Regions from separate parts of the Nonomuraea sp. H19 genome, predicted to be linked through region 2. Evidence: riboswitches for the same ligand, from Rfam matches in the RefSeq annotation. Region 2 holds a riboswitch; each other region holds the start of a gene.

Region 1 (9,643 bases), on a different contig from region 2:
CTTCGCCGACAGTCCGGAGAAGGTGGTGACCGCCCTTCGGTCCGGCCGCCTCGCCGTGGGTTCATAGAGTCCGAGTGGCACCTAGGCGAACCCCTTTTGTGGGGTTACGTTCCATTCAGCACCATCTCGGGATCTTCCACCCCCCGACCTCGGATGGAGACGCGCCATCATGCCGCTCACCTGGAAAAACGGCACGAGATCTGCCATCGCGATCCTCTCCTTATCCCTGACCGCCCTCCTGCCGGCCGCCCCCGCCCGGGCCGCCGCCGCGCCGCCGGACATCTCCCTGGCCAACGTCAAAGCCCACCTCGCCGAGTTCCAGTCCATCGCCACCGCCAACGGCGGCAACCGGGCGCACGGCCGCCCCGGCTACCTGGCCTCGGCGAACTACGTCAAAGGGCGGCTCGACGCCGCCGGATTCACCACGACGCTCCAGTCCTTCACCTACAACGGCGCCACCGGCTACAACGTCATCGCCGACTGGCCGGGCGGGAACCCCGACGACGTCCTGATGGTCGGCGCCCACCTCGACAGCGTCGCGGCCGGGCCCGGCATCAACGACAACGGCTCGGGCAGCGCGGCCATTCTGGAGAGTGCGCTCGAGGTGTCCAGGCAGGCACTCCAGCCGGCCAAGCACCTGCGGTTCGCCTGGTGGGGTGCGGAGGAGCTGGGGCTGCGCGGATCGCAGTTCTACGTCAACAACCTGCCGGCCGCGGAACGCGGGCGGATCAAGGCGTACCTGAACTTCGACATGGTCGGCTCCCCCAACGCCGGATATTTCGTGTACGACGGCGACAACTCCGACGGCACCGGCTCGGGTCCCGGCCCGGCGGGGTCGGCGGCGCTGGAGCAGACGATCCTGGACTACTTCGGCTCGATCGGGGTGCCGACCCGGGGCACCGACTTCGACGGCCGCTCCGACTACGGGCCGTTCATCGCGGTCGGGATCCCGGCGGGCGGCACGTTCACAGGCGCGGAAGGCATCAAGAGCTCCGCGCAGGCCGCGTTGTGGGGCGGCACGGCCGGGCAGGCGTTCGACCCCTGCTACCACCGCGCATGCGACACGGCCGCCAACATCAACGACACGGCGCTGGACCGGAACGCCGACGCGATCGCGCACGCCGTGTGGACGATCGGCACCGCCGTGCCGCCGGTCGTGGTCTGGCAGGACACGTTCGAGACGGTCACGGGCTGGACCGCGAACCCGTCCGCGACCGACACCGCCACCCTGGGGCAGTGGGAGCGCGGTGACCCCGAGGCCACCACGTCGTCGGGCGCCAAGCAACTCGGCACCGCGGTCAGCGGCACGAACGACCTGGTAACAGGCAGGTTGGCGGGTTCCTCGGCGGGCGCGTACGACGTCGACGGCGGCGTCACCTCGATCCAGTCGCCCCCGATCACGCTGCCTTCATCGGGTCCGCTGAACCTGTCGCTGTCGTGGTATCTGGCGCACGGCTCCAACTCCTCCAGCGCCGACTACCTGCGGGTCCGAGTGGTGGGGACGACGACGGCCACGGTGCTGAACCAGACCGGCGCGGCCACGAACCGCAACGGCGCCTGGGCGACCGCTTCGGCGAGCCTGAACGCCTTCGCGGGCCAGACGGTCCGCATCCTCATCGACGCGGCCGACGCCTCTGGCGCTTCCCTGGTCGAGGCCGGCGTCGACGACGTCAAGATCACCCGGTAGCCGTTCGCGGGCCGGGCCGAGCAGACCGTTCCTGCCGGGCGCATCAGACGCCCGGGCAGGTCGGCCGGGCAGGTCGGCCGGGCAGGTCGGCCGGGCAGGCGCATGGGTCTGCCCGGCCGGTCGGGTCAGCCGACGCTTTCCGCTGTCAAAGCAGCGACCCTCGATGACGGTGCCCGCGGTGGGATGGAGCGGAGGCTGAAGGCGTACCGGGCGACGGAGTCGGCGATCGCGTCCGAGTTCACGTCCAGCGCCGTCGCGTTCACGTTGGTGATCGTGTCGCACGCCTGGTGATAGCAGACGTCGTACGCGACCCCCGCCGTCCCTCCGAACAGCGCCGCCTCCTCGGCCGTCTTGATGCCTTCCGCGCCCGTGAAGACGCCGCCCGCCGGGATCCCGACCGCGATGAACGGCCCGTAGTCGGAACGGCCGTCGAAGTCGGTCCCGACCGTAGGCAGGTCGCGGGACCCGTAGAAGGCCTCCAACTGCTTCTCGATCTCCGCCGAACCGGGCGGACCGGCCGGGGCTCCGGCGTTGTCGGAGTTGTCCCCGTCGTAGAGCTTGTACGCGTAGTTCGGCGAGGCGACCATGTCGAAGTTCAGGTAGACCCGGATCCGGTCCCGCTGCTCTTCGGACAGCGACTCGACGTACTGGTCGGAGCCGAGCAGGCCGATCTCCTCGGCGGCCCAGAAGGCGAAGCGGACCTTGTTCTTGACCGGGTAGTTCGCCATCTCCTCGGCGACCTCCAGGATCGCCGCGGTGCCGGAGCCGTTGTCGTTGATGCCGGGCCCTTCGAGCACGCTGTCGAGGTGGGCCCCGGCCATCACGACGTTGCGGGGGTCGCCGAAGCGGGACTCGGCGATCACGTTCTCATCGGTGCCGAGCACGAGCGTGGCGTCGACCTTGAGCCGTATCGTCGCGCCCGGCGTGCTCGCCAGCGCGTTGCCGACCGCGAAGTCGGCGAAGACCATGGGCACCCCCGCCCGCCACTCACCGATGTCCAGTGGGTACGCCTCGGTGCGTCCCTCCTGGCCTTCGTTGAACACGATGATCCCGGAGGCGCCGGCGCGGCCCGCGTTGCGGATCTTCAGGGCGAACGCACAGGTGCCGCGCTGGATGAGCGCGATGCGGCCGGCCACGAACCCGGCGAAGTCGGACTGCTCGCAGCCGCTGGTCGAGGTCGGCGCCGGGGTGGGCGGCAGCGTGAGGTCCACGCCCTGGACCTGCGCGGTCACGTCGCCCGCCGGGGAGGGCTGGAAGGTGAAGAAGTCCTGGTTCGGCACGTACGAGCCGAGTACGGGCGGCGCGTTCTCCGTCCAGCCCTCGACGAAGTTGATCGGATTCAGCGTGACCTTGTAGCCGGCCTTGCGCAGCTTGTTCGCCACGTAGTCGCGGGAGGCGTCGTAACCAGCCGTGCCGGCCGCCCGGTTGCCGCCGTTGACGGTGCCGATGGCCTGCAGGGCTTGCAGGTGCTTGTTGACGTTCGTGCCCTTGACCTGCTTGACCAGCAGCTTGGCGAACAGGTCGGCCAGGCCGCCGGCGTGGGCCGGGACGGCCATGGCGAGCGGTAAGGAGAGTGCGGTGATCAGGACGATGATGGTTCTGCGCATACGGGACTTCCCCCTGTGAGACAGGAAGGCGGGCAATTCCCCCGAGCCTCGCCGAACGGAAGGTAACCCGCGCGAGAGAGCCTGGGAAGACCCACTAATGCGGCAAAATCACGACACTTCCCCGCGCCGGGCGCGGGCGCGGCGCTTGCCCTCGTGCATCGCCGCCACCCGCGCGACCGGGATCGTGTGCCCCTCCTCGATCAGGTCGGCGGGCAGCCGCTGCGGCGCGGGCATGGATTCCGCCCACGGGTCGGCGTCCTTGAGCAACCCGACCGCCGTGTGCACGGTGAAGTCGCGCGGCGCCACGCGGTCGAGGTCGGACCATGGCACGGGGAAGGAGACCGGCGCGCCGGGCCGCACCCGCGGGCTGTAGGCGGCCACCACCGTGGCCCCGCCCGCCCTGGTCGAGTCGATGAACACCTTGCCCGCCCGGTCCTCGCGGATGAACGCCGTGGTGGCGATCGCCGGATCCACCCGCTCGGCGCGCGCGGCCAGCGCACGGGTGGCCGCGGCCAGGTCGTCCATGGCGGTCCCGGCCGCCACGGGCACGAACACGTGCACGCCCTTCGCCCCGCTGGTCTTCACCGCCCCGGCCAGCCCGGCGTCGTCCAGCGCCTGGCGTACCAGGAAGGCGCCCCGCACGGCGAGCTCGAAGTCGTCCCCGGGCGGGTCGAGGTCGAGCACCATGTGCGTGGGGTGGTCGCCGACGAACAGCGCCGGGTGGTACTCGACCGCCCTCTGGTTGGCGAACCACAGCAGGCTTCGCCGGTCATTGCACAGCGCGCGTACGTCACCTGCCGACGCGATGCCTCGGCCCAGTGGGAGGTGGTCTCCATCCATTCGGGGGCGTATTTGGGCAGGTTCTTCTGCACAAAGGGCTCCTGCCCGGGCCGTACCCGGATGACCGAGAGCGCACGGCCGCGCAGCACCGGGATGATGCGGTCGCGGACCGCGTCGAGGTAGTCGACCAGGTCGCGCTTGGTCGCGCCCGCCCCGTCGAACAGCGGCTGGCCGAGATTGGTCAGCGCCACGCCGTCACGCGTCTCATCGCTGGTCACTCGCCCTACGATATCCGGAACAATGGGCTAGATCATGACCCGTTTCCTGTATCTCACCCGCCACGGCGAGGCCACGCCGGACGAAAGCGGCCTGACGGACGCCGGCCGCCGCCAGGCCGCACTGCTCGGCGAGCGCCTCCAGGGCGTCCCCCTCTCCGCCATCCACCACGGCCCGCTCCCCCGCGCGACGCAGACCGCCCACCTGATCGGCGAGCGGCTGCCCGGCATCCCCCTGCACGTCAGCGAGGCCGCCGGGGACTACATCCCGTACGTGCCCGAGAAGGAGGAGCTCGCCCCCGGCTACGCCGACCGCCTCCTCGGCTTCGTCGGCCAGTTCCCCGCAGACGAACGCGAGCGCGGCCCGGCGCTCGCCGCCGAGGCCCTGCGCGCGTTCACGGGTCCCGTGGCGGAGGGGACCCGCCACGAACTGGTCGTCACGCACAACTTCCTGATCGGCTGGCTCGTCCGCGCCGCCCTGGACGCCCCGAAGTGGCGCTGGCTCGGCCTCAACCACTGCAACGCCGCCCTGACCGTCATCCGGTACGCCCCCGACCGCCCCTCCTCGGTGCTCTCCTACAACGACATGGGCCATCTGCCCGCCGAGCTGCGCTGGACCGGCTTCCCGCCCGAACCGCGCGAATGAGCCCTGTTACAGTTGGCCGTTGACGCGGGGTGCCCGGCGACCCGGGCTGAGATCACACCCGTCGAACCTGATCTAGTTAGCGCTAGCGGAGGGACGTCGATGTTCTGCGATGACATGTGGCTGCGCACGGCCGACCTGATGAGCGCCATCCACGACCACCCCTTCAACGTCGCACTCGGCGCCGGCACACTCGACCGCGACCGGTTCGCGTTCTACATCGTGCAGGACGGCCGCTATCTGGAGGCGTTCTCCAAGGCCCTCGCGACAGCGTCGGCACGGGCGACGGACCCGGCGGACGCGGCGTTCTTCGCGCAGAGCGCGCACGCCGCGCTGGCCGCCGAGCGCCTGCTGCACGCCGGTTACGTCGCGGAGCTCGGCGCCGACGCGGCGGGGATCGCCACGTCGCCGACCTGCCTGGCCTACGCGTCGTTCCTGCAGGCCACGGCGCTCGCCGCACCCTATCCGGTGCTGGCGGCGGCGGTGCTGCCGTGCTTCTGGATCTACCAGGACGTCGGTACGACGCTGCTGCGGCGCACCGGGGACACGCCCGATCACCCGTACCGCAAGTGGATCTCCACCTATTCGGATCCCGGCTTCGCGGCCTCCGTCGAGCAGGCCAAGGCCATCGCCGACCGGCTGGCCGCCACCGCGGACGCGGCGACCCGGGAGGCCATGGCCGCGGCGTACCGCACGGCGGCGGCGTACGAGTGGATGTTCTGGGACAGCGCCTGGCGGCGCGAGACCTGGCCGACGGCGCGCTGGCTGGCTCCCTGATCGGTCACAGGCGCGCGGCCAGTGCCGTCGTGCCCGCCCCCGCGAGGCTCGGCAGCGCGGCCGGTCGCCCGCTCAGCAGCAGGAGCAGCGCCTGGATGGGCCGCCTCCACGACGTCGCCCGCGCCGACCGCCCAGTCGACGTCGGTGGCGACCAGCCGCAGCCCGCTCAGCCGCCGCTGCGCATAGAAGGGCCGGCCGCGCTCCCAGATGTGGGCGGCACTGGCGCGGGCCGCCTCCGATGGCATGGCGCGCGCGATGCCCAGCGGCACGCAGATGTCCTGAGCGTGGATGAGCACGTCGAAGAGCGGGTCGAGGGGCTTGGTCATGGGCGCCCGGCGGCGTGAGGTGGCCGATTCGCGGATCCGCTCGACGATCTCGCCGATCGGCAGCGCGGCGTACCGCACCGAGGAGTCGCGGATCATGCGGTTGACGTCGCCGCGTGCCCTGACCAGCTCGGCGAGGACGGCCTCGCCGAGCTGAACGCCATGCTGAGCCGGATCATCAGGGAGTTCTAGCCGGATGAGGCCTTGGCCATCAGCTCGCGTTCCTCGCGGGTGGGGATGAGCCCGGCCGGGGCGACGATCTTCGACTCCTCGAACGGCGCCTCCGCGCTCGGCAGCGGCTCCCGCGTCCTGATCGCCTTCACCCACACGCGAGCCGCGTCCAGGATCACAATGATGATCATGATTGCGAACAGCGCCGCCAGGACGCCGTCCACGGTGGAGTTGATCACGATCTGCCGCATGGCGTCCATGGACTTGGCCGGCGCGAGCAACTGCCCCTGGTCCAGCGCCGTCTGGTAGCGGTCGCGCTGGGCGAAGAAGCCGAGCGTGGGGTCGGTGGAGAGGACCTTCTGGTAGCTGGCCGTCAGCGTGACCGCGACGTCCCAGGCCAGCGGCACCGCCGTCACCCAGGCCCACTTCAGCCGGCCGCTCTTGATCAGCAGGGTCGTGGCCACGGTGAGCGCCACGGCGGCCAGCAACTGGTTGGCGATGCCGAAGAGCGGGAAGAGCTGGTTGATGCCGCCGAGCGGGTCGTTGACGCCCTGGTAGAGGAAATATCCCCAGGCCGCCACGACGAGGGCGCTGGCCGCCACGAGCCCCGGCCACCAGCTCACCCTGCCGATCGGCTTCCACAGGTTGCCCAGCGTGTCCTGCAGCATGAACCGGCCCACCCGGGTGCCCGCGTCCACCGTGGTCAGGATGAACAGCGCCTCGAACATGATCGCGAAGTGGTACCAGAACGCCTGCAGCCCCGCTCCCCCGAGGAATCCGGAGAAGATCTGCGAGATGCCCACGGCCAGCGTGGGCGCGCCGCCCGTCCGGGCGATCAGCGTCTCCTCCTGTACGGCCGCCGCCGCGGCCCGCAGCTCCTCTGGCGTGATCACGAAGCCCATGGTGGAGACCGCCTGGGCGGCGGACTCCACGGTGGCCCCGACCACGCCCGCCGGGGAGTTCATCGCGAAGTAGAGCCCGGGCGACAGCACGCAGGCCGCGGTGATGGCCATGACGGCGACGAAGGACTCCATGAGCATGGAGCCGTAGCCGATCAGCCGGACCTGCGTCTCCTTCTGGATCATCTTCGGCGTCGTGCCGGAGGAGATCAGCGAGTGGAACCCCGACAGCGCGCCGCAGGCGATGATGATGAACACGAACGGGAACAGCGAGCCCGCGAAGACCGGCCCCTTGCCGCTGAAGGCGAAGTCGGTGAACGCCGTCGTCCGCATCGGCGGCAACGTGACGGCGATGCCGATCGCGATCAGTACGATGGTGCCGATCTTCATGAACGTGGACAGGTAGTCGCGCGGCGCCAGCAGCATCCACACGGGCAGCACCGCGGCGACGAAACCGTACGCGATCAGCCACAGCGCCAGCGCGGACGGGCTCAGCGTGAAGATCGGCGCCCAGCTCGACTCCTGCACCCAGCCGCCGGCCACGATCGACAGGATCAGCAGCGCGACGCCGATCACGGTGGTCTCGACGACCTTGCCCGGGCGGATCATTCGCAGGTAGAAGCCCATGAACAGGGCGATCGGGATGGTCATCGCGATGGAGAAGACACCCCACGGCGACTGTGCGAGCGCGTTGACCACGACGAGCGCCAGCACCGCCAGCAAGATGATCATGATGGCGAAGACCGCGATGAGCGCGGCCGCCCCGCCGACCGGCCCGATCTCCTCGCGCGCCATCTGGCCGAGGCTCCGGCCGTTGCGCCTCATGGAGAAGAACAGGACCACCATGTCCTGCACGGCCCCGGCGAAGATCACCCCAGCGATGATCCAGATGGTGCCGGGGAGGTAGCCCATCTGCGCGGCCAGCACCGGCCCCACCAGCGGCCCCGCCCCCGCGATGGCGGCGAAGTGGTGCCCGAACAGGATCCGCCGGTCCGTCGGGTGGTAGTCGATGCCGTTGTCGAGCCGCTCGGCCGGGGTGGCTCGGCGGTCGTCGGCCCGCAGCACCTTGCGCACGATGAACCTGGCGTAGAACCGGTAGGCGATGGCGTACGAGCCGAGCGCGGCGCACAGGAGCCAGACCGCGTTGACGTTCTCGCCCCTGGAAAGCGCGAGCACGGCCCAGCCCACGGCGCCGACGACGGCGACCGCCGTCCAGATGATGATGGAACGCGGCTTCACCGGTTACCTCCCATGCATCGGGCCATATAGAGGGCGCCCGAGGCAGCAGCGCAGTCCGGCGTCCGGCGGCAGATCCGTGGTGAAGCGCCGCCAGCGCCACAGCGGGCGGCAGTCGATCATGACCGGAAGCTCGACCAGATGCACCCAGGCGGTCGGATGGGCGTACACCAGATCGGATTCGAGGCTGCGTGCCTTCCGGGGCAACCGGGAGCGGCGCAGCGGCCGTACCGAGAACTCGCCCGCGTCCGCGCAACAGAGACCCGTCACGTGCCAGTCGAAGAACACCACTTCGTCATCGCGCAGCGCTTCACGAGCGGCGGGCATGAGCGTGATCCGGGACATCTGTGGCTCCTGAAACCAGGCAGCTCAGATAATTTATGTCGGCCTTACCCGCTGTAGTGACTTTCGAAACGCTGTGAAGCTGCGGCGCGCGCCGAACGCCCGCTCGTAGAACGCGGTAGCCCGTGACCGGGTCGAAAACACTTTGCGTCCCGATCAAGGCTCTTGGTAGATGTGACCGGCCACCTATGAGGAGAGACTTCATGCTGACCGGGAAACGTGTCCATCTCAGGGCCCTCGAGCCGGCCGACAGCGAGGCGATGTGGCGCTGGTATCACGACCCCGAGGTGGGCCGGTGGATGGACGGCGCGCCGCCCATCTCCCTCGCCCAGAACATGGAGAAGGGCGCGAACCGGCCGCGCAACACCTTCGAGCAGATGCTGCTCGGCATCGAAGCGCTCGACGACCGGAAGCTGATCGGCTACGTCGCCCTCGGCGACACGGACTTCCGCAACGGCGAGGCCACGCTGCAGAGCATCGCCATCGGCGAGCGTGATCGCTGGGGCGGCGGCTACGCGACCGACGCCCTCCGCGTCATCTGCAGGTACGCCTTCGAGGAAATGGGCCTGCACCGGGTGACGCTCTGGGTGGTGGCGGACAACGCCGCGGCGATGCGCGCTTACACCAAGGTCGGCTTCGTGGCGGAAGGCCGGCGCAGGGAGGCCTTCCGCACCAGAGGCGAGCGCCACGACTTCGTCATGATGGGCCTGCTGAGCTCGGAACTCACGTGAGGCTTTCGTCCGCCCAATTCGGGAGCGTAACCGTCCCGGAAATCCAGTCCCGCCGGAGAATCGCATATCCGACGGCGTCGTAGCACGTCCCATCCGGCGTGGGCCACGATTCCCGGTAATGCGATTCCTTGGCGTACCCGTTCTTGCGGAAAACCGCTCTCATCGCATGGTT
Region 2 (9,643 bases):
GTGACCGGCGTCTCGGAGATCATCGCGGCGGTCAGGATGCGCAAGGAGATCCAGGGCGAGTGGCTGCACATCCTTTCGGGAGCGCTGTCGGTGCTGTTCGGCGTGCTCGTGCTGGTCTGGCCGGCGACCGGGGCGCTGACGGTCGCGCTGATCATCGGCATCTACGCCATCCTGGCCGGGATCACGCTGATCGCCCTCAGCCTGCGCGTGCGCCGGATGCGGGAGACCTCCCCCTGAACGGACCGACTGACGTTAGGCCTACGCCGGCAAGGGCAGACCGCTGGGCATGCCGGAAACGAGACCACCTCAGAGCCAGCCGTACCCCGGCCACTCGGGTGAGATGGCGCCCGAGCCGCGCGACGAGATGCGCGACTACGAGGGCAGCAGCCTGCTGAAGGACAAGAAGGCGCTGATCACCGGGGGCGACTCGGGGATCGGCAGGGCGGTCGCGGTGGCCTTCGCCAAAGAGGGCGCGGATGTCGCGATCGCGTACCTGACCGAGCACGAGGACGCCGCCCACACCGGCAAGCTCGTCGAGGCGACCGGGCGGCGCTGCGTGCTGCTGCCCGGCGACCTGAGCGACCGCGCCCACTGCGGCGCGGTGGTCGAGCAGGCGGTGTCCGAGCTGGGCGGGCTCGACGTCCTCGTCAACAACGTGGCCTACCAGGCGCCGGTCGACGGGCTGGAGGAACTGTCGGACGAGCAGTGGGAGCACACGTTCGCGGTCAACATCCACAGCTACTACCGCGTCACCAAGGCGGCGCTCCCCCACCTGCGGGAGGGCGCCGCCATCATCAACACCTCCTCGATCAACGGCCTGCGCGGCAACAAGTCCCTCATCGACTACGCCGCCACCAAGGGCGCGATCAACGCCTTCACCTACTCCATGGCGCAGAACCTGGTGGAGCGGGGCATCAGGGTCAACGCCGTGGCGCCGGGGCCGGTGTGGACACCGCTGATCCCGGCCACGATGCCGGAGGAGAAGGTGGCGAAGTTCGGAGGTCACGTGCCGATGGGGCGACCCGCCGATCCGGACGAGATCGCCCCGTCGTACGTGTTCTTCGCCGCGGAGCGGCTGTCGTCGTACTACACGGGCGAGGTGCTGGCCCCGATCGGCGGCGAGACGTTGCCGGGCTAGTCGACGTAGATGGTGCCGCCGAGCTGCCGGAACTCGGCGGCCTTCTGCGCCATGCCGGCTTCGCGGATGTCGTGGCTGATCCGCATGGAGCAGAACTTCGGGCCGCACATCGAGCAGAAGTGCGCGGTCTTGGCGGGTGCGGCGGGGAGGGTCTCGTCGTGGAAGGCGCGCGCCGTGTCGGGGTCGAGCGCCAGGTCGAACTGGTCCTCCCAGCGGAACTCGAAGCGCGCGTCCGACAGCGCGTCGTCCCACGCCTGCGCCTGCGGATGCCCCTTGGCCAGGTCCGCCGCGTGGGCGGCGATCTTGTACGTGATCACGCCCGTCTTGACGTCGTCCTTGTTCGGCAGGCCGAGGTGCTCTTTGGGGGTGACGTAGCAGAGCATGGCGGTGCCGTACCAGCCGATCATGGCGGCCCCGATGCCCGAGGTGATGTGGTCGTAGCCGGGCGCGATGTCGGTCACCAACGGCCCCAGGGTGTAGAAGGGGGCGTCGTCGCACAGCTCGCGCTGCAGGTCGACGTTCTCCTTGATCTTGTGCATGGGCACGTGCCCCGGCCCCTCGATCATCACCTGGACGTCATGGGCCCGGGCGATGGCGGTCAGCTCCCCAAGCGTGCGCAGCTCGGCGAACTGGGCCTCGTCGTTGGCGTCCGCGATCGAGCCGGGCCGCAGCCCGTCGCCGAGCGAGAACGACACGTCGTAGCGGGCCAGGATCTCGCACATCTCGTCGAAGTGCTCGTACAGGAAGCTCTCGCGATGGTGCGCCAGGCACCAGGCGGCCATGATCGAGCCGCCGCGCGAGACGATCCCGGTCTTGCGGCGGGCGGTCAGCGGCACGTACGCCAGCCGCACCCCCGCGTGCACGGTCACGTAGTCGACGCCCTGCTCGCACTGCTCGATCAGGGTGTCGCGGTAAACCTCCCACGACAGCGCCTCCGGCCGCCCCTTGGCCTTCTCCAACGCCTGGTAAATAGGTACGGTCCCGACCGGGACGGGCGAGTTGCGGATGATCCACTCGCGGGTCTCATGGATGTCGGGGCCGGTGGACAGGTCCATGATGGTGTCCGCGCCCCACCGGGTGGCCCAGGTCATCTTCTCGACCTCCTCCTCGATGGAGGACGTCACGGCGGAGTTGCCGATGTTGGCGTTGATCTTCACGAGGAAGTTGCGGCCGATGATCATCGGTTCGGACTCGGGGTGGTTGACGTTGGCGGGGATGATGGCCCGGCCGGCCGCGACCTCCTGGCGGACGAACCCGGGGGTCAGCCCCTCGCGTGCCGCCACGAACTCCATCTCCTTCGTGACCAGGCCTTTCTTGGCGCAGGCGACCTGGGTGACAGGCTCGCCGGCCGCGCGGCGCTCGCGTACCCACTGCTCGCGCAGGCGCGGCAGCCCTCGCCTGACGTCGGTCTCGACGGCGGGATCGGTGTACGGGCCCGACGTGTCGTACAGCGTCACCGCCGAACCGTCCGACAGACGCACCTGCCGCATGGGCACACGGAGGTCACCGAGGTAGATCTTGGAAAAACCGAGCTCCGGCGCACCACTCATCGCGCAAACTCCCTTCGCCGGCATTATCCGGTGCAGGTTCTGGCGGTCGGCGGCTGTCAGCCGTCCTCTCAGCCCGGTCCACACCGGGCTCCCGCGTTGGACGGCGATGATCGTACCCACGCCTGGACGCGCGCCAAACATGGCAAGATCAGGCGATGGACGATCCCACGTCGCGGACCACCGCCAGCTATGACCGCATCGCACCGGTTTACGCTGAGCGCAACGACCAGCCGGACGCCGAATTCCTGGCGTTTCGCCAGCGGTTCGCGGACGCGCTTCCCGACGGGGCCAAGGTGGCCGACCTGGGGTGCGGCCCGGGACGCGACGGGGCGTGGTTCCGTGCGCGAGAGCTGGAGGTCGTCGGGGTCGACCGGTCGATCGAGATGGCCAGGCTCGCCACCGCCCGCGGGGTGCCCGCCGTGCTGGGCGACCTGCGCCGCCCGCCGCTCGCCCCCGGCTCGCTGACGGGCTTGTGGTCGGTGGCGGCGCTCCTGCACGTGCCCACCGCCGAGACCGAGCCGACCCTGCGCGCCTGGTCGGCGGCGCTGCGACCGGGAGGCGTGCTCGGGATGTCGACCTCGGCGGGCGATGGTGAGGGATGGGAGCCGAGGTCGTACGGCTTCGAGCAGTCCCGCTGGTTCACTCACCGCGACCCGGACGCGCTGCTGGCGACGCTGGAATCGGCCGGTCTCCAGGTCCTCGAACACGACCTGAGGACCACCGGTCGCACTTGGCTGAACGTGCTGGCGGCGCGCCGCCAGGTTTGTCGATCGCTGTCAGCGGTACGGACTTCATCAGGGGGAACATGAACAAGATCGCCGCTGTCGCAGGACTCGTGGTGGTGACCGCGTTCGGGGGGACCACCGCTCGAGATGGCTTCGACCAGCACGAGGTGAGTGAGGAGCAGTACCGAACCCTGATCGCCCAATGCCGCTACGCCGACACGAGTAAGGCGCGAGCGGAATGCCGCGCGGAGGTCAAGGCGACCTACCGCATCGGCGAGGCGGACACGTCGCTCGACTGCCGGACATACTCCGGCGTCTCTGTGTGCGGCACGCTGAAGCTCAGCAGGGCCGAGCGCAAGTGCGCCGAGGACTCCGCGAAGCAAGGGCTGCCGTTCCGGCGCGCCGAGGTGGAGTGCTACGTGTTCACGTGAAAGTGAGAGGCCCAAGTCGTGATCATCGTTGGGGTGGACGGCTCGCGTACCGGGCTGGAGGCGGCCGCATGGGCCGCCGACGAGGCCGCGTTGCGCAGGGCGCCGCTGACCGTGGCACATGCCGTGCCGAAGTGGGTGCATGACGAGTCCGGCAGCGCCCGGTACGCCGACGTCGCCCGGTGGATGCGCGAAGGCGCCACCACGGTGCTCGCCGCGGCCGAGGACCGCGCCCGCCGGGAGCACCCGGACGTCAGCGTGACCACCGAGTTGCTGCCCGGTGATCCCCGTACCGCGCTGATCAACGCCGCCGAGGGGGCCGAGCTGCTGGTGGTCGGCAGTCGCGGGATCGGCGGCGTACGCGGGCTGCTGGTCGGGTCCGTCGCACACGGGGTTGCCGCGCACGCCCGTACGGACGTCGTGCTGGTCCACGAGCTGCCCAGGTCGCCGCGCGGGGAGGTGGTGGTCGGGGCCGACGGCTCGCCGACCGGCGGGCGGGCGCTCGAGTGGGCCTTCGCCGAGGCCGAACTGCGCGGTACGCGGCTGCGGGCCGTACACGCGTGGGCCTGGCCCCAGCCGACCGGGTTCGAGCCCGCCGACGAGGACAGCGAGCAGGACGCGCTGCGGTCCCTGCAGGAGCTGCTGGCCGGGCACCAGCTCCGGCATCCGGGGGTGGAGGTCGTGGCGGAGGTCGTCCATGGCCATCCCGTGGAGGTGCTCAAGGAGGCGGCGAGGGGTGCGGACCTGCTGGCGGTCGGGTCGCGGGGGCACGGGCAGCTGGCCGGGATGATCATGGGGTCGATCAGCCAGGCCCTCCTCCACCACTCACCCTGCCCGCTCGCCGTGGTGCGGCACTGAAAGTTACATGCGTCTGCGCAGGTCGCGTACGCCGCCGCGGCCCGATGCTTTCCCGCCTGTCGCCCGCGATCCTACGATCTGCGCCAGGCGACGACGGGAGAGCGGACGATGCGGAAGATCAGCGCCGTGCTGGCGGCGATGCTGGCCCTGGCGGCCGTGGTGATGTTCCTGACGGCCACGCCGGCCAGCGCCGCCGCCACGAGGATCATGCCCCTGGGCGACTCGATCACCGGATCCCCCGGCTGCTGGCGGGCCCTGCTCTGGAACAAGCTGCAGAACAGCGGCTACACCAACATCGACTTCGTCGGCACCCTCCCGCCGCAGGGCTGCTCGGTCGCGCACGACGGCGACAACGAGGGACACGGCGGCTTCTTAGCCACGAACGTGGCCAGCCAGAACCAGTTGCCCGGCTGGCTCGCCGCGACCAGGCCCGACATCGTCATCATGCACTTCGGCACGAACGACGTGTGGAGCAACATCGCGCCGGCGACGATCCTGAGCGCGTTCACGACGCTGGTGAACCAGATGCGGGCCAGCAACCCCAACATGAAGATCCTCGTCGCCAAGATCATCCCGATGAACCCGTCCTCCTGCCCCGACTGCGCCCAGCGCGCCGTGAACTTCAACAACGCCATCCCCTCCTGGGCCGCCGCCACCTCCACCCAGCAGTCGCCGATCACGGTGGTGGACCAGTGGACGGGGTTCAGCACGAGCGCGGACACCTACGACGGGGTGCACCCGAACGCCTCGGGCGATCAGAAGATCTCCGACAAGTGGTACCCGGCTCTGGTGGACGCCCTGGCCGGCGTCACGCCGTCCCCGACCGTCACGCCTACGGTGATCGGCGGATGTGTGGCCACGTACAAGAACGCCGGGCAGTGGCAGGGCGGCTTCCAGGGCGAGGTCACGGTCAAGAACACCGGCACGACGACGATGAGCGGGTGGACGGTGCGGTGGACGTTCGCGGACGGGCAACAGATCAGCCAGCTCTGGAACGGCACGCTGAGTGCGAACGGGGCTGAGGTGACCGTACGCAACGTGGGCTGGAACGGCTCCCTGGCGCCGGGGGCGTCGGCCACGTTCGGCTTCCTGGCCTCCTGGAACGGCGCCAACACGGCACCGACGCCGACGTGCTCCTAGGATTTTCCGGAGTTGGCCACTATGGGCGCGCCCTCACTGGCCTGCACCAGCACGAACCCCTGCCCCCTGAACGCCAGCTGCATGGCCTCCCCGCTCCCCCGCCCGATCAACGCCCCGACCTTCATCGTCCGATTGACGCCGACCTGGAGCCCCGTGCTCCAGCAGACCGCCGACTGGCCGTCGGCGAACGTCGGCATGCGGGCCACGTCCAGCAGCACCGGCGTGCCGTGCGTGGTCACCGCCACCCAGCCCGTCCCGGTGACCGTGGTGTTGAACAGCCCGCCCGCCGCCACTCCGGCGCCCTGGACCCGCTGGATGTCCCAGGTGAGCTGGGGCTGGAAGGCCAGCAGGTTGCGCCCGTTGACGGTGAGCCCTTCGTTCTCCAGGTAGAACAGGTGAATGTCGTCGGCGTTGTCGGCGAGGAAGAGCAGCCCTTCGCCGCGGACCCGCATCAGCGAGGCGCCCTCCCCCGTCATCGCCTTCTTGAGCAGCTTGCCGAGGCCCCCGGAGCCCTCGTAGTCGAAGTCCATGCGGCCTTGGAAGGCCACCATCGAGCCCTGCTTGGCGAGCACCTCGTGGGGCAGTTGCACCCGGAGCATCTTGTGGTTCTCCAGCGCGAACCCGGGGGGTAGCGGCTGGGCGTCGAGGTTGCCGAAAATCGAGCTGCGCACGTTTCAACCCTTCGAAAAGAGAGCGTTGCCGCCAGCGTACGGCTACAGCTGCCCGTACGCTTCCTTGATCGAACGCATGACACCCTTGGCGTCGCCGGCCTCGGCGACGGCGCGGGCTTCATCGAGCAACCTGATCGCGTCGTCGCGCCGCCCGCCGCCCGCGGCGATGTAGGCCAGGCCCACCAGGTTGGCCGCCACGCCGGGCAGGAAGCCGATCTCGCGGCGGAGCCGTACGGACTCCTCCAGCCGCTCGCGCGCCGCCTCCAGCCGCCCGGCGACGTGGTCGGCGATGCCCAGGTGGCGCAGGACGTACGAGAGGGTCAGCCTGTCCCCGGCCTGGGTCGCGAGTTCTTGGGCCCGCTCGAGAACCGGCACCGCAGTCTCCTGATCATGCCGGACGACCTGGTGGAAGATCCCCACCCAGAACAGCGCTTCTCCCTGACCCCGCACATCCCCGAGCAGCCCGTAGAGCTCGACCGCCCGCTCGAACAGCGCCAGCTCCCGCCCGTCCTCCCCTTGCCCGTCGAGGAACCGCGCGTGCGCGATCCGGCCTCTGGCCAGCGCGAGATCGGCCTCTACCCCGTCCAGCTCCCGATCGGCGATGTCCAGCGCGCCCGCATCACCGCCGAAAACCGCCTGCTCGTAGTGGCGCCCGGCCCGCGCGATCCGCTCATCCCCCGCCATCCCCGCACCTCCACCCGCACCTGACGTTCGACCGCTCGCCGCACAGCCCTAGTGGTCGCCGCTCTCCGCATCGGCCGCCAGGTCCCGCACGACCTGGATGAGCTCCGCCGGATCGAACGGCTTGGTCAGATAGGCGTCGACCCCGATCCCCAGCCCCCGCCTCCTGTCGTCGTCCTGCGCCCGCGCGGTGATCAGCACGACCTTGATGTGGCTGGTCGCCTCCTCCGTACGCAACCTCTGCGCCGTCGCCCAACCATCCATGAACGGCATCATCACATCCAGCGTGATGACATCGGGCATGACGTCGAGCACGCGGTCGAGACAATCCTGCCCATCGGTGGCGGTCGCGACCTCGAACCCCTCCAGGTTGAGGTTCACCGCGATGAGCTGACGGATGACCTCGTCATCGTCCACGACCAGTACTTTGCCAAGAACATCACCCACGGGCGCAAAGTTAACCTGTGGTGGGGGCGTCACGGGTGGCTTTCACGGGATGTGTTCGTGGAGCGTTATCCGGTACGGAGTGGTGTCCCGATGCTGGTAGCCTTGTCATTCGTTGGGCCCCCTTAGCTCAGGGGATAGAGCACCGGCCTCCGGAGCCGGGTGCGTAGGTTCGAATCCTACAGGGGGCACGCACGATCTACATCGCAAGATGGGCAAGGACCTGCGGAAACGCAGGTCCTTCTGCGTTCCGGGATGTGCCACCCGATGGCGCCGATGGCAAGCATGTGCCCATGATCACGTACCAGACACGTACCGATCATGGCAGGCCAGGAGCCACCACCACACACGACGCACCTGTCTAGGCCATCCAGGGGACAGCCGCTGGCCGGCTCTGCTACGCGATCTAAACCAACCAGCACGTGTCGTGAAGCTCGCCAGCCGTTTCCGGCGTCGTCCTTGTAGGCCATCAGGTGGTCCTCGGTCACCTGCAGCAGACCGGGCGGGTTGGCCTCGCGCTGACGGTCGGCCGGCCAGGCCAGGAAGCCGGACAACGCGGCCAGGTAGGTGCGCCGGGTCTCGGCCGGCTCTTGCGCCTGCGGCCAGCCCGCCGCCGCCCGCCAGGTCGCCAAATCCAGCGCGTCCACGCGCAGGACGTCCGTCTCGGGCACCTCACCGTCGTCGCCGCGGCGGCGCTTGGGCCGCAATCCGGCGATGTCGCCGACGCTGCGCACCAGCGGCGCGGGCGGCGGCGCCAGGTCGCGCTCGGGCCCCGGGACGGCGGGCAGGCCCTGCCCAGAGCCGACGTCGTGGCTACCACGCTCCTCACCGCGGGATGCGCGCGTGCCCGGCGCGTACAGTGCGCTCGGCTCGATCGTGTCGGCCGGGGGCGCACTCCAGATCGCGGCTCACTTCGCGGGTTCCGCGGAGAGGATGGCGGTGAATGCGGCGAGCAGTTCCGCGGCAGGGTTCGCGGCCGGTCCGGTGCTTCGCCAGGCCACGAACCCGTCCGGTCGCACCAGCACGGCACCGCCTGCTCCGATGCCGTGCCGGACGGTCGCGGGTGTGCCGTCCGCAGCCAGGTCGATGCCGAATCGCCGGGTGGTCACCGGCAGCGGCATCTTGCCTGCCGCCGTCACCCAGTCCTGGCCGTCAGGGCCGGCCAGGAGGACGAAGCGCCCGCCGTACAGGTCGATCGTGGACCGCTCGAGGGAGCCGAGGAGTGGGAGATGAGGAGCCCTGGTGCCGGGATCTCCGCACAGGCCGGCGACCTCCACCGGCGCGGTCGCATCGTTCACGCTGCCGACCACCGCTGTCGACCGGTACCGGTGTCCCATCATCACGGTCGAGCGGTCCACCAACTTCTCATCGGCCATGGAGAGTTGTGCGAGGCCGTACTCGCCTGGCCCGGGAGCGAAGCGGGACCGGTATCGCGCGACCGCCTGCCGCAGGGCGAACGTCGCGACTGGGCGGCGCTCATCCTCGTACGTGTCGAGCAATCCCTCCCCGGCGTGACCGTGCACGACAGCGGCCAGCTTCCAGGCCAGGTTGTGCGCGTCCTCCACGCCCACGACACCGCCGAATCCCCCGGTCGGCGGCATCAGATGCGCCGCGTCGCCGATCAGGAACACCTGCCCCTTCCGGTAGGAGGCCGCCACGGCCGCGCCGACCTCGAACCGCAAGACGGTCTTGGCGGTGCCGGGTATCTGCGGCCGGAGCACCACCTGCACCGTCGGCAGGCCGGCCGCGGCACGCACCAGTTCGACGCATTCGTCCTCATCCGGCTCGGCACCATCCGGATCGTCCGTGGTGCCGAAAACCCAGTGCTGACCGCTCCGGTCCAGCGCCATCAGGTACGTCCTCGGCCGGGGTCGTTCGAGGAAGGCCATGTGCACGGTACGGCCGTCCAGCGCGGGCCGGAGGTCCGCGTCGACCATCAGCGTCAGCAGACGGAAGAAGTCAACAGGCCCTTCCATCGGTATGCCGAGCCCGCACCGGAGCGGGCTGC
Region 3 (9,643 bases), on a different contig from region 2:
GGGGTTCGCGGCGCTCACCGTGCGGATCGCGCAGATGATCGACGAGGCGAGCCCCGATCCCGCCAGGGCGGAGGCGCTGTTCGCCGAGGGGATGGCGCACGAGCTGGCGTTCTGGACTGTCCCGGTGCGCGACGTACCCTGATGGCATGCCGGAACTTCCCGAGGTGGAGTCTCTGGCCCACTTCCTGCGCGAACGGGCGGTGGGCCGCACCATGCTGGGCGTCGACGTGGTCGCGATCCAGGCGCTCAAGACGTTCGACCCGCCGGTGACCACGTTGGGCGGGCTGACGATCACCGGTGTGGCGCGGCACGGCAAATTCCTCGACTTCGACTGCGATGGCCTGCACCTGGTCATCCATCTGGCCCGCGCGGGGTGGCTGCGCTGGCGCGACGACCTCTCCGGCGCGAAGCCGGTCCGGCCGGGGAAGGGCCCGCTCGCGGTACGGGTGCGGCTGGCGCCCGACGACGAGGGCCTGGCGCCCGGGTTCGAGCTCACCGAGGCGGGGACGCAGAAGCGCCTCGCCGTCTATGTCACGAAAAATCCGGACGAGATCCCCGGCGTCGCCGCCCTCGGCCCCGACCCCCTCGCCGACTCCTTCACCGTGGACGCGCTCAAGCGGATCGTGGGCGGCAACCGTACGCAGATCAAGGGGCTGCTGCGGGACCAGAAGATCGTCGCGGGCATCGGGAACGCCTACTCCGACGAAGTGCTGCACGCGGCCAAGATGTCCCCCTTCAAGATCGCGGCCACGTTGACCGATGCCCAGATCGCCGACCTGCACGAGGCCATCGTCACCACCCTGCGGGACGCGGTCGAGCGCGCGCACGGGCTGGCGGCCAAGGACCTGAAGGCGGAGAAGAAGTCGGGACTGCGCGTCCACAACCGGACCGGGCAGCCCTGTGACGTGTGCGGTGACACCATTCGGGAGGTCTCGTTCGCCGACTCGTCCCTCCAGTACTGCCCCACCTGCCAAACAGGCGGCAAGCCGCTCGCGGATCGCCGCCTTTCCCGACTCCTGAAGTGACGGGCTGCGAACCACGGCACCAGGCCGAGCATGCGCTCCGTCACGGCGCCCGGCCCGTTGGCCTTCACGACCGGCCATGACAGACGGTCACTGGCTGCGGCGCGTGCGGTGACCCCGGCAGCGCCGTAACGGAATTCACGTTGAGAGTCACACCTTGACCGGGACGCGGGCCCGGCCGCGGAGGCCGGTCGCCGCAATGGCGGTTGCGAGCAGCGTGGTCGCCAGGGGGACCGTCAGGGCCGTGTGGAGGGCTGTCAGGCCTGTCCCCGTGCTCAGAGCGGCCACGTTGACCGCGGTGACCAGCGACAGTCCCAGAGCCGCGCCGAACTGGAACGAGGAGTTGATGAGGCCGCCCGCCAGGCCCTGCTCGTGCTCGGCGATGCCGTCCGTGGCCACGATCGTCAGCGGACCGTACACGAAGGCGAACATCAGGCCGATCAGCAGCATCGAGGGCAGCATGGCCGCGTACGTCCAGTCCAGGCCGACGCCGCGGAACAGCGCGAAGGCCAGCAGGCCCGACACCAAGCCGGTGAAAATGACCCTGGCGTTGCCGTAGCGGTTGACCAGCCACGGGGTGAGCGTCGGCGCGAGGACCACGTCGGCGGCGGCCGCCAGCAGGGCCAGGCCCGTCTGGATGGCGGACCAGCCACGCAGCTCCTGCAGGTAGAGCGTGACCAGGAACTGGAAGCCGAAGAACGAGGCCGTGAGCAGGGCGGCCATCAGGTTGGCCCGGACCAGCGGACCCGACCGGAGTATGCCCAGGCGGACCAGGGGGTTCGGGGAGCGGCGCTCGACCGCCACGAAGGCCGCCAGCAGCGCCAGGCCGCCGGCGAAGACCGCCGCGGTCAGCGGCACGCCGTCGGCGGGGTGCTCCAGCCGCACCACGCCGTAGACCAGCAGGATCATCGCGCCCGTGATGAGGATCCCGCCCGCCACGTCGAAACCCGCGACTGCGGGGCGCCGCGTGGCGGGCTCCTTGAGCAAGGGGATCGCGGCGAGCAGGATCGCCAGCGACAGCAGGACCGGTGCGAAGAAGACCCAGCGCCAGCCGAGCGCGGTCAGCAGCCCGCCGATCACCAGGCCGAGCGCGAAGCCGCCGGCGGCCGTCCCCGCGTAGACCAGCAGGGCCTGGTTGCGCTGCCTTCCCTCGGGGAACGTGGTGGTGATCAAGGAAAAGCCGGCCGGGGTCATGAAGGCGGCGGCGACCCCCGTGACGAACCTGGCGACCAAAAGGATCCAGCCCTCCGTCGCGAAGCCGCCGAGCCCCGAGAAGAGCAGGAACACCCCCAGCCAGAGCAGGAACATGCGGCGGCGGCCCAGCAGGTCGGCCGCGCGCCCGCCGAGCAGCATGAAGCCGCCGTAGCCGAGCACGTACGCGCTCACGACGCCGCTCAGCATGCCCGTGGACAGGCCCAGGTCGGCACGGATGGACGGGAGGGCGACGTTCAGCATGGCCACGTCGATGCCCTCGAGAAAGATGGCACCGCACAACACGGCAAGTACACCCCAGGAACGGGCAGGCATGACAAATCCCCCGGTTACGTATAGGCATGTCGGTTCTCTCTTGTAACCGTCCACATCTTGGGCCAGCATGAAATGTCATGGAAGACGGCACTTTGAAGTCACTTAGTTACTGCGAGAGCACCGTGGACGACGACTACGACGTGCGGCAGTGGGACACGCGGGAGGACTGCGAGGTCCGCCAGATACTCGACCGCATCGCCGACAAGTGGTCCCTGCTGGTCATCGCGCTGCTCGACTGCCAGAGCCTGCGCTTCACGCAGCTGCGCCGCGAGATCGACGGCGTCAGCCAGCGCATGCTCACCGTGACCCTGCGTCAGCTCGAACGAGACGGCCTGGTCTCCCGTACGGTCCACCCCGTCGTGCCGCCCAGGGTCGACTACGCGCTGACGCCGCTCGGCCGTACCCTGCACCAGACCATCAAGACGCTGGTCACCTGGACCGAGGAGCACCAGGAGGAGGTCGCGGCGGCGCGTGCCGCGTACGACGCGCGACGCGAGATGATGGAGACATGACCGTACGTGAGATCGATGCCAGTGCCGTTCCCGACGATGCCTACCTGCTCGACGTCCGGGAGCAGGACGAATGGCTGGCGGGGCACGCTCCGGAAGCCGTGCACATCCCCATGACCCAGATCCAGGAGCGGGTGAGCGAGGTGCCCGCGGACCGGACGGTTTATGTCGTCTGCCGGGTGGGCGGACGGTCGCTTCAGGTGGCGGCCTGGCTCGGCCGGCTCGGGCATGACGCGGTCAACGTCGGCGGCGGCATGCAGTCGTGGGAGGCCGCGCGCCGCCCCATGATCAGCGAGACCGGGCAGGAGCCGTTCGTCGCCTGACTGTGATTCGCCCACTATGGCGATTCGGCGGCCATTGAGGCATCATAAGGGCGCAAACTTCAGATCGTCGCGGGAGCTCGGGGTGCCGGGCTGAGAGGGCAGCTACTCATCCGCTGCCGACCGCCTGAACCTGTCCGGGTAATGCCGGCGTAGGGAGTGTGCGATGACGCATGTCGCCGACGAAGTTCCGCTGACCCTGGAGGGCGCGCCGCCGAAGACGCTGGGCGTCCTCGACCAGGGCGCGCTCTGGGCGAACCTCGGCGTCAGCCTCCTGGGCTTCTCCGGAGCCCTCTACCTGCTCAACCCCCTCGGCAACGCGCCGCTCAGCCTGGTCGCCGCGCTCACCGCCACCGTGGTCGGAAGCCTGATCGGCACGTCCATGGTGGGCCTGTCCGCCATCCCCGGCACCCAGACGGGGCAGCCCTCGATGGTGCTGTTGCGCGGGCTGTTCGGGGCCAAGACGTCCTACGTGCCCACGGTGCTGAACATCGTGCAGATGCTCGGCTGGGGCGCCTTCGAGCTGTGGGTGATCGCCCAGGCCGCCACGGCGATCTTCGGAGGCGTGCCGTACCAGGTGTGGGTGATCCTGGCGGGCGTGGTCACCACGGCGCTCACGATCTGGCCACTGGGCTCGGTACGCCTGCTGCGGCGGTACGTCACCATCGGGGTGATCGTGTCGATGGTCTGGTTCACGTGGTTCTTCGTGTCCGAGGCTCCCGCGCACACGGGCGGAAGCTGGACCGCCTTCCCCGCCGCCGTGGACTACGTGATCGCGCTGTCGGTGTCGTGGGTGCCGATGGCCGCCGACTTCGCCCGGCACTCCAGGTCGAGCCGGGCCGCCTTCACCGGCGTGGTCGGCGGCTACACGCTGGCCCAGGTGGCCTGCCTGGGGCTGGGCGTGTACGCGGTCGCCATCGTGGGGGCGGCCGGGGTGGAGGCCGACCCGACGTCGGTGTTCAGCCCGTTCGTCGCGGTGCCGCTGGGCGCGCTGTTCTTCGCCATCCTGGTGCTGCGCGAGACCGATCAGTCCTTCGCCAACGTCTACTCCACCACCGTGTCGCTGCAGAACCTGATGCCGCGCGTGGACCGGCGCGTCTTCTCCACCGCCATCGGCGTGCTCACTGTCGCGATCGCCCTGGTCGTGGACGTCACCTCGTACGGCGCGTTCCTCGGCGTGATCGGGGCGGTGTTCGTGCCGATGTTCGCGGTGCTCGCCGTGGACTACTTCGTCTTCGCCCGCTCCGACCGCTGGAACACCGACGAGAACGCGCCCTCGCGCTGGTCGATGCTGGTGCCGTGGGCGCTGGGCTTCATGGCCTACTGGCTGACGACCTCGACGCTGACCGTTCCCTGGTGGGACGAGTTCTGGGTGGGCGCCCGCAAGGCCATCGGCTTCACCCGGGAGCCGTGGATGAACGGCGCGCTCGGCGGGGCCTTGGTGGCCGCGCTGGTCACGCTGCTCATCGGCCTGCTGCTGCGGCGGCTCGCCGTTCGACGTTGAGCAGGTGCTGCTTGGCGGCCGCGCCTCCGGCGTAGTCGCCCAGCTCGCCTTCCGCGCGAACCACCCGGTGGCACGGCACGACCACGCAGACGGGGTTGGAGGCCAGCGCGTTGCCGATCGCCCGCAGCGCGCGCGGCCTGCCGATGCTCGCGCCGATCTCCTCCAGCGTCGTGGTCGTGCCGTAGGGGACCGCCATCGTCTTCTGCAGCACCGTACGGGCGAAAGGCGTGGCCAGCGTCAGGTTGACCGGCGTGGCGAACGTGCGCAGCCGGCCGGAGAAGTAGGCGTCCAGCTCCCTGCGCACCGGGTCGAGCCGGCGCGGATCCGGCCCGATGAACGTGCCCACATGCCTGCTGACCAGCGCGAAGACATCGTTTTCCGGCTCGAAGCTGCACGCGACGATGCCCTTGCCGGTCACGGCCAGCACCAGCCGGCCCACGGCGCCGTCGTAGGTGCCGAACGCGATGTCCGGCGGTGTCTCACCTCGATAGGTGCTGGAGGTCACGCGCAGCAGGGCATCCAGATCGCCGCTCGTCATGCCTCCACCCTTCCCCGGCTCCCGAGAAATCGCCGTGACCGCAGCGTATCGGACGGATCGCCCGACGCACCCACGCTGCCACGTGCACTATGGAGGAGTGGGGGACGAATGGGCCGGTAGTGACGACGAGATCGCTCGCGCGGTGCTCGCCAGCTCACCCAACGCCGTGGTGGCGCTCGACAGGGACCAGAGCGTGCTGGTCTGGAACGACGCCGCCGAGCGGCTCTTCGGCTGGTCGGCGGAGGAGCTGCTGGGGCGCCGGGCGCCGATCGTGCCGTCGGAGCTGACGGCCGAGCACAACGCCGTGCTCGAACGCGTGCGCACCGGCGGCCAGGTGTCCTTGCGTACCAAGCGCCTGCATCGCGACGGAAGCGTGCTCGACGTGCGGGTCGACATCAGCGGGCTGCGCCTGGGCAGCGCCGTGGCCGGCTACGTCTGCGTGCACCACCTGGCCAGGACCGACGAGGTGGCGAAAAACCGCATGGTGCGCCGGGCCAGGCTGGTGCGCAGGCTCACCGATGTGGTCGGCGACATCAACTCCGACCTGGAGCTGTCGGCCGTGCTGGACCGGATCTCGGCCAGCCTCACGGAGCTGACCGGGGCGGACGCGGGCGGGTTCGTACTGATCGAGGGGGATCGGCTGCGGCTGGTCAGCACGTACCAGCTGCCGGACGCCATCAGGGGCACCACCACCGACCTGCGCACGAGCCTGGTGGATCGGCTCTTACGCACCGGCAAGACGGTGCTGCTCGAGTCGAGTGGCCTGGACGACCTGGTGTGGGCGCGCCTTGAGGGGCTGCACACGATCGCGCTGGGTCTCGCCGCCGTGGGCGGGCGGCCGTACGGGGCTCTCTACGCGTTGTTCGCCCGGCGCACGCCCGGACATCTCGAATTGGAGTTACTGGAGCTGCTGGCCGGGCACGCGGGCATCGCCGTCGGCAACGCGGTGGCCTATCAGGAGGCGGTACGCCAGCGGGCGCACGAGCGGGCCGTGTTCGACGCCAGCGCCGACGGAATCGCCGTGCTGGACGAGTCCGGGCGCGTCGTGCGATGGAACCCGGCCGCCGCCGAGCTCACCGCGTTCCCCGCCGAGGCCGTCGTCGGCGGACCGCCGCCCTTCCCGCTGCCCAGGCCGGGGGAGAAGCTCACGTTCCAGATGGAGAGCGGGCGGTGGCTGGACGTGGTGAGCGCGCAGATCGAGGAGACCGGCGAGGTCGTCATCGACTTCCGCGACGTGACCACGGCCAAGGAACTGGAGGAGGCCAAAGACCTGTTCCTGGCCACGACCAGCCACGAGCTGCGCACGCCGATCACGATCGTCCGGGGGTTCGCCAGCACGCTGGACTTGCGCTGGGACAAGATGAGCGATCTCGAGCGGCGCTCGGCCGTGCACACGATCGCCGAGCGGGCCAGGTCGCTCGGGCAGCTCATGGACCACCTGCTGCTCGGCGCCAGGGCGGGAGCGGACGAGCTCAAGGTGCGGATCGAGGCGTTCGACCTGGCCGAGCGGATCCACGCGGCCACGCTGGGGCTGCCCGTGCTGTCGGACAAGCATCGGGTCGAGGTGATCATCCCCGACGGGCTGCCGCACGTGCTGGGCGACGCGCTGGCCACGGACATTGTGCTGGGGCAGCTGCTGGAGAACGCGTTCAAGTACTCGCCGAAGGGCGGGCTGATCAGTGTCGAGGCCTGGCCGGAGGACGGCAACGTGGTCGCGGTCGTCGACGACGAGGGGATCGGCATCGCCCCTCCCGACCGCGAGCGAATCTTTGAGAGGTTCGTCCAGGTGGACAGCGGCGACCGGAGAAGGTTTGGTGGAGTAGGGCTCGGTCTTTACATCGTCCGCAGCCTCGCCAGGGCACAGGGAGGCGACGTGAGCGCTCATCCGCGACCCGGCGGTGGCACCAGAATGCGTCTCGTTTTGCGAGGCAGTGCCGCCGCCGGCACCGAGGGGCGACAGGATCGAAGCGACCGGAGCGACGAGGAATGGCGGCGGATCCAGGCCACCGAGGCGTCTCGCGAAGTGAGGCCATGAACACGCCCGGCTATCCCTATCGGATCCGACACACCGTTGCAGTAACGGCGTGGTCACGCTTGCGCTGATCTATCGTCCAATGTGTACAAGCTGTGATCGAGATGCGGTTTCTGGGACCGAGTAACGGGGCATTTCGGTCGTACCGGGGAGTGTTCCCGCGGGGGGCACAGGGAACGGGGAGGTGGGTGTGTCAAGCGTGGTGCTGCTGCCGTACGCGCCGTCCAGCGTCGCCGTTGCCCGCCAGCGTCTGAGCACTGACCTGCAGGACAGCGGGGTCTTCTCCACCGCGATCGATGACGCCGTGCTCGTGGTGAGCGAGTTGCTGAGCAATGCGCTGCGGCACGCGCACCCCCTGCCGTCCGGGATGGTAAGGGTCGCCTGGCTTCGTAGTGACGATCACATAGAGGTGGCGGTCAGCGACGGGGGCGCGGCCACCGAGCCACGCGCCGGCCGCCCGACCCTGTCCTCACTCGGGGGCCGGGGGCTCGGGATCGTGGAATACGTGGCCGAGAGCTGGGGCGTGCGCCACGACGGGGACACCACAACAGTCTGGGCCATCCTGCCCGCTCCCAACGGATCGATGAACGGGCAGGTCACAGCGGCCCTCAAAGAGGCCGGGTAGCCAGCACGGCACGCTCGCCGGTCGCCCAGGCCGTGGACACGAGCAGATAGAGCCCGGCCGCCAGCGGAAGCACGAGCACGGCCAGCACCGAGCCGTACGGCATCAGCCGCATGATCTTCTTCATCAGCTCGGGCTGCTCCTCGACCACCTTGATCTGCCTGGTAGACAGCCATGCCACCGCAATGACCAGCGCGATGACCACAACAAAGACCAAAACCTGTGGACTGGCCAGACCGTAATTGGCAATAACCCCGGCCACCTGCTGACCCAGCGGCGCGCCGAAAAGGTCATGCCCGGCCAGCGCGGTCGGATGCGTGGCCACCCGGTACATCAGCCACATGAACGGCAACTGCGCCAGCGCCGGCAGGATTCCGGCGAACGGCGAGCTGCCTTCCTTGGCGTAGAGCGCGGAGGTCTCCCTGGCCAGCCGCTCGGGATTGCGGGCGAAGCGTTTGCGGAGCTCCAGCAGCTTGGGCGCGAGCCGCTCCCGGATCTTCGCGGTGCGTGCCTGACGTACGTTGAGCGGCAGCAGCAGCAGCCGCACGGCCACCGTGAACAGCACTATCGCGAGCGCCGCACTGCCCCCGGACATGCTGATGACGAACGTGACAAGAGAATCGATCATGAGCCCTTCAAACGATGACGAGATGGATCAGGGCTCACGACATGCCGAGCCCCGCTGGATCAATAGCGGGGTGTGGCTAAGGGGCGCGTGGACGCGGGCGTCCGGCCGCGTCGGGGTCGCGCTGGCGCAGAAACGCCGTACGGCGCGCGTAAGACAGCGGAAAGCCCGGCGGCTCCCCACTGAGGGCGGGCAGCAACGTGGCCGCCCACACGGCCAGCAGCAGGATCGCCATCATGGTGATCCCGACCAGCCACGGGTCGATCAGGAACAGCGTCAATGCGACCGGGACTTGCCCAGCACGGTGACCGCGATGAAGACGAGCAGCGCGACCACACCGATGACCAGGGCGATCTTGAGCAACCCTGCCAGCAACGGCAGCAGGAAGTTGAAGACCACGAAGAGACCCAGCAAGGTCCCCATGACGAGCATCACGACTCTACCCATGGAGCCACCGTACGTCCTCGGAGCATGATCCGCGAGGTTTATGACCCTAGACCTTCCCAAAGGGAAGCTCTCGCCGCCGGTGAGGGCGTCAGACCTGGCCGGCGCGGATGCGGGCGAGCCATTCGCCGGCCTCGCCGAACTCCGCGTCCGACGTGCCGCGCTTGATCTGCGGCGCGATGCCGTCGGCCCGCGGGTAGCTGCCGAGGAAGCGGACCTCGCCGCAGATGCGGTGCAGCCCGGCGATGGCCTCACCGACCCGGGCGTCGGCGACGTGCCCCTCGAAGTCGAAGTGGAAGAAGTAGCGCCCGATGCCGTCACCGGTCGGCCGCGACTCGATGCGGGTCAGGTTGACCCCGCGCACCGAGAACTCCGTCAGCATCTCCAGCAGGGCGCCCGGGTGGTCGTCGGCCAGGAAGACGACCAGCGTGGTGCGGTCGGAGCCGGTCGGCTCCGGCAGCGGACGCGGACGGCTCACCTTGACGAACCTGGTCACGGTG

The links. A riboswitch is a leader RNA that binds a small molecule or an ion and turns the genes downstream of it on or off. The one in region 2 is predicted to bind thiamine pyrophosphate.
Region 1: it holds a riboswitch for thiamine pyrophosphate, as region 2 does, so the genes downstream of both, ACTMTI_RS25650 (TenA family protein) here and thiC (phosphomethylpyrimidine synthase ThiC) in region 2, are expected to answer to the same signal.
Region 3: it holds a riboswitch for thiamine pyrophosphate, as region 2 does, so the genes downstream of both, ACTMTI_RS05895 (purine-cytosine permease family protein) here and thiC (phosphomethylpyrimidine synthase ThiC) in region 2, are expected to answer to the same signal.

What each region holds. Positions count from the first base shown of each region.
Region 1 is NZ_JBQHCV010000011.1:236,593-246,235, reverse strand. It holds gene ACTMTI_RS25680 (hypothetical protein) at 1-67, shown strand, start outside; gene ACTMTI_RS25675 (M28 family peptidase) at 170-1,687, shown strand; gene ACTMTI_RS25670 (M28 family metallopeptidase) at 1,813-3,294, opposite strand; gene ligD (non-homologous end-joining DNA ligase LigD) at 3,403-4,134, opposite strand; partial or broken gene ACTMTI_RS25660 (hypothetical protein) at 4,143-4,223, opposite strand; gene ACTMTI_RS25655 (histidine phosphatase family protein) at 4,387-4,995, shown strand; TPP riboswitch at 5,011-5,106, shown strand; gene ACTMTI_RS25650 (TenA family protein) at 5,095-5,769, shown strand; gene ACTMTI_RS25645 (hypothetical protein) at 6,058-6,249, shown strand; gene ACTMTI_RS25640 (carbon starvation CstA family protein) at 6,281-8,401, opposite strand; gene ACTMTI_RS25635 (hypothetical protein) at 8,405-8,743, opposite strand; gene ACTMTI_RS25630 (GNAT family N-acetyltransferase) at 8,944-9,471, shown strand; gene ACTMTI_RS25625 (GNAT family N-acetyltransferase) at 9,464-9,643, opposite strand, start outside.
Region 2 is NZ_JBQHCV010000004.1:53,035-62,677, reverse strand. It holds gene ACTMTI_RS09595 (HdeD family acid-resistance protein) at 1-237, shown strand, start outside; gene ACTMTI_RS09590 (SDR family oxidoreductase) at 287-1,138, shown strand; gene thiC (phosphomethylpyrimidine synthase ThiC) at 1,135-2,688, opposite strand; TPP riboswitch at 2,681-2,793, opposite strand; gene ACTMTI_RS09580 (class I SAM-dependent methyltransferase) at 2,844-3,497, shown strand; gene ACTMTI_RS09575 (hypothetical protein) at 3,494-3,844, shown strand; gene ACTMTI_RS09570 (universal stress protein) at 3,863-4,699, shown strand; gene ACTMTI_RS09565 (cellulose binding domain-containing protein) at 4,808-5,839, shown strand; gene ACTMTI_RS09560 (AIM24 family protein) at 5,836-6,510, opposite strand; gene ACTMTI_RS09555 (tetratricopeptide repeat protein) at 6,553-7,194, opposite strand; gene ACTMTI_RS09550 (response regulator transcription factor) at 7,243-7,638, opposite strand; tRNA gene ACTMTI_RS09545 (tRNA-Arg) at 7,755-7,826, shown strand; gene ACTMTI_RS09540 (hypothetical protein) at 7,815-8,369, opposite strand; gene ACTMTI_RS09535 (FAD-dependent oxidoreductase) at 8,544-9,643, opposite strand, start outside.
Region 3 is NZ_JBQHCV010000002.1:460,760-470,402, forward strand. It holds gene ACTMTI_RS05870 (TenA family protein) at 1-142, shown strand, start outside; gene ACTMTI_RS05875 (Fpg/Nei family DNA glycosylase) at 147-1,025, shown strand; gene ACTMTI_RS05880 (MFS transporter) at 1,173-2,549, opposite strand; gene ACTMTI_RS05885 (winged helix-turn-helix transcriptional regulator) at 2,627-3,061, shown strand; gene ACTMTI_RS05890 (rhodanese-like domain-containing protein) at 3,058-3,381, shown strand; TPP riboswitch at 3,441-3,554, shown strand; gene ACTMTI_RS05895 (purine-cytosine permease family protein) at 3,545-4,882, shown strand; gene ACTMTI_RS05900 (methylated-DNA--[protein]-cysteine S-methyltransferase) at 4,842-5,420, opposite strand; gene ACTMTI_RS05905 (PAS domain S-box protein) at 5,518-7,455, shown strand; gene ACTMTI_RS05910 (ATP-binding protein) at 7,643-8,077, shown strand; gene ACTMTI_RS05915 (YidC/Oxa1 family membrane protein insertase) at 8,061-8,702, opposite strand; gene ACTMTI_RS05920 (DUF6412 domain-containing protein) at 8,779-8,979, opposite strand; gene ACTMTI_RS05925 (hypothetical protein) at 8,976-9,146, opposite strand; gene pheA (prephenate dehydratase) at 9,235-9,643, opposite strand, start outside.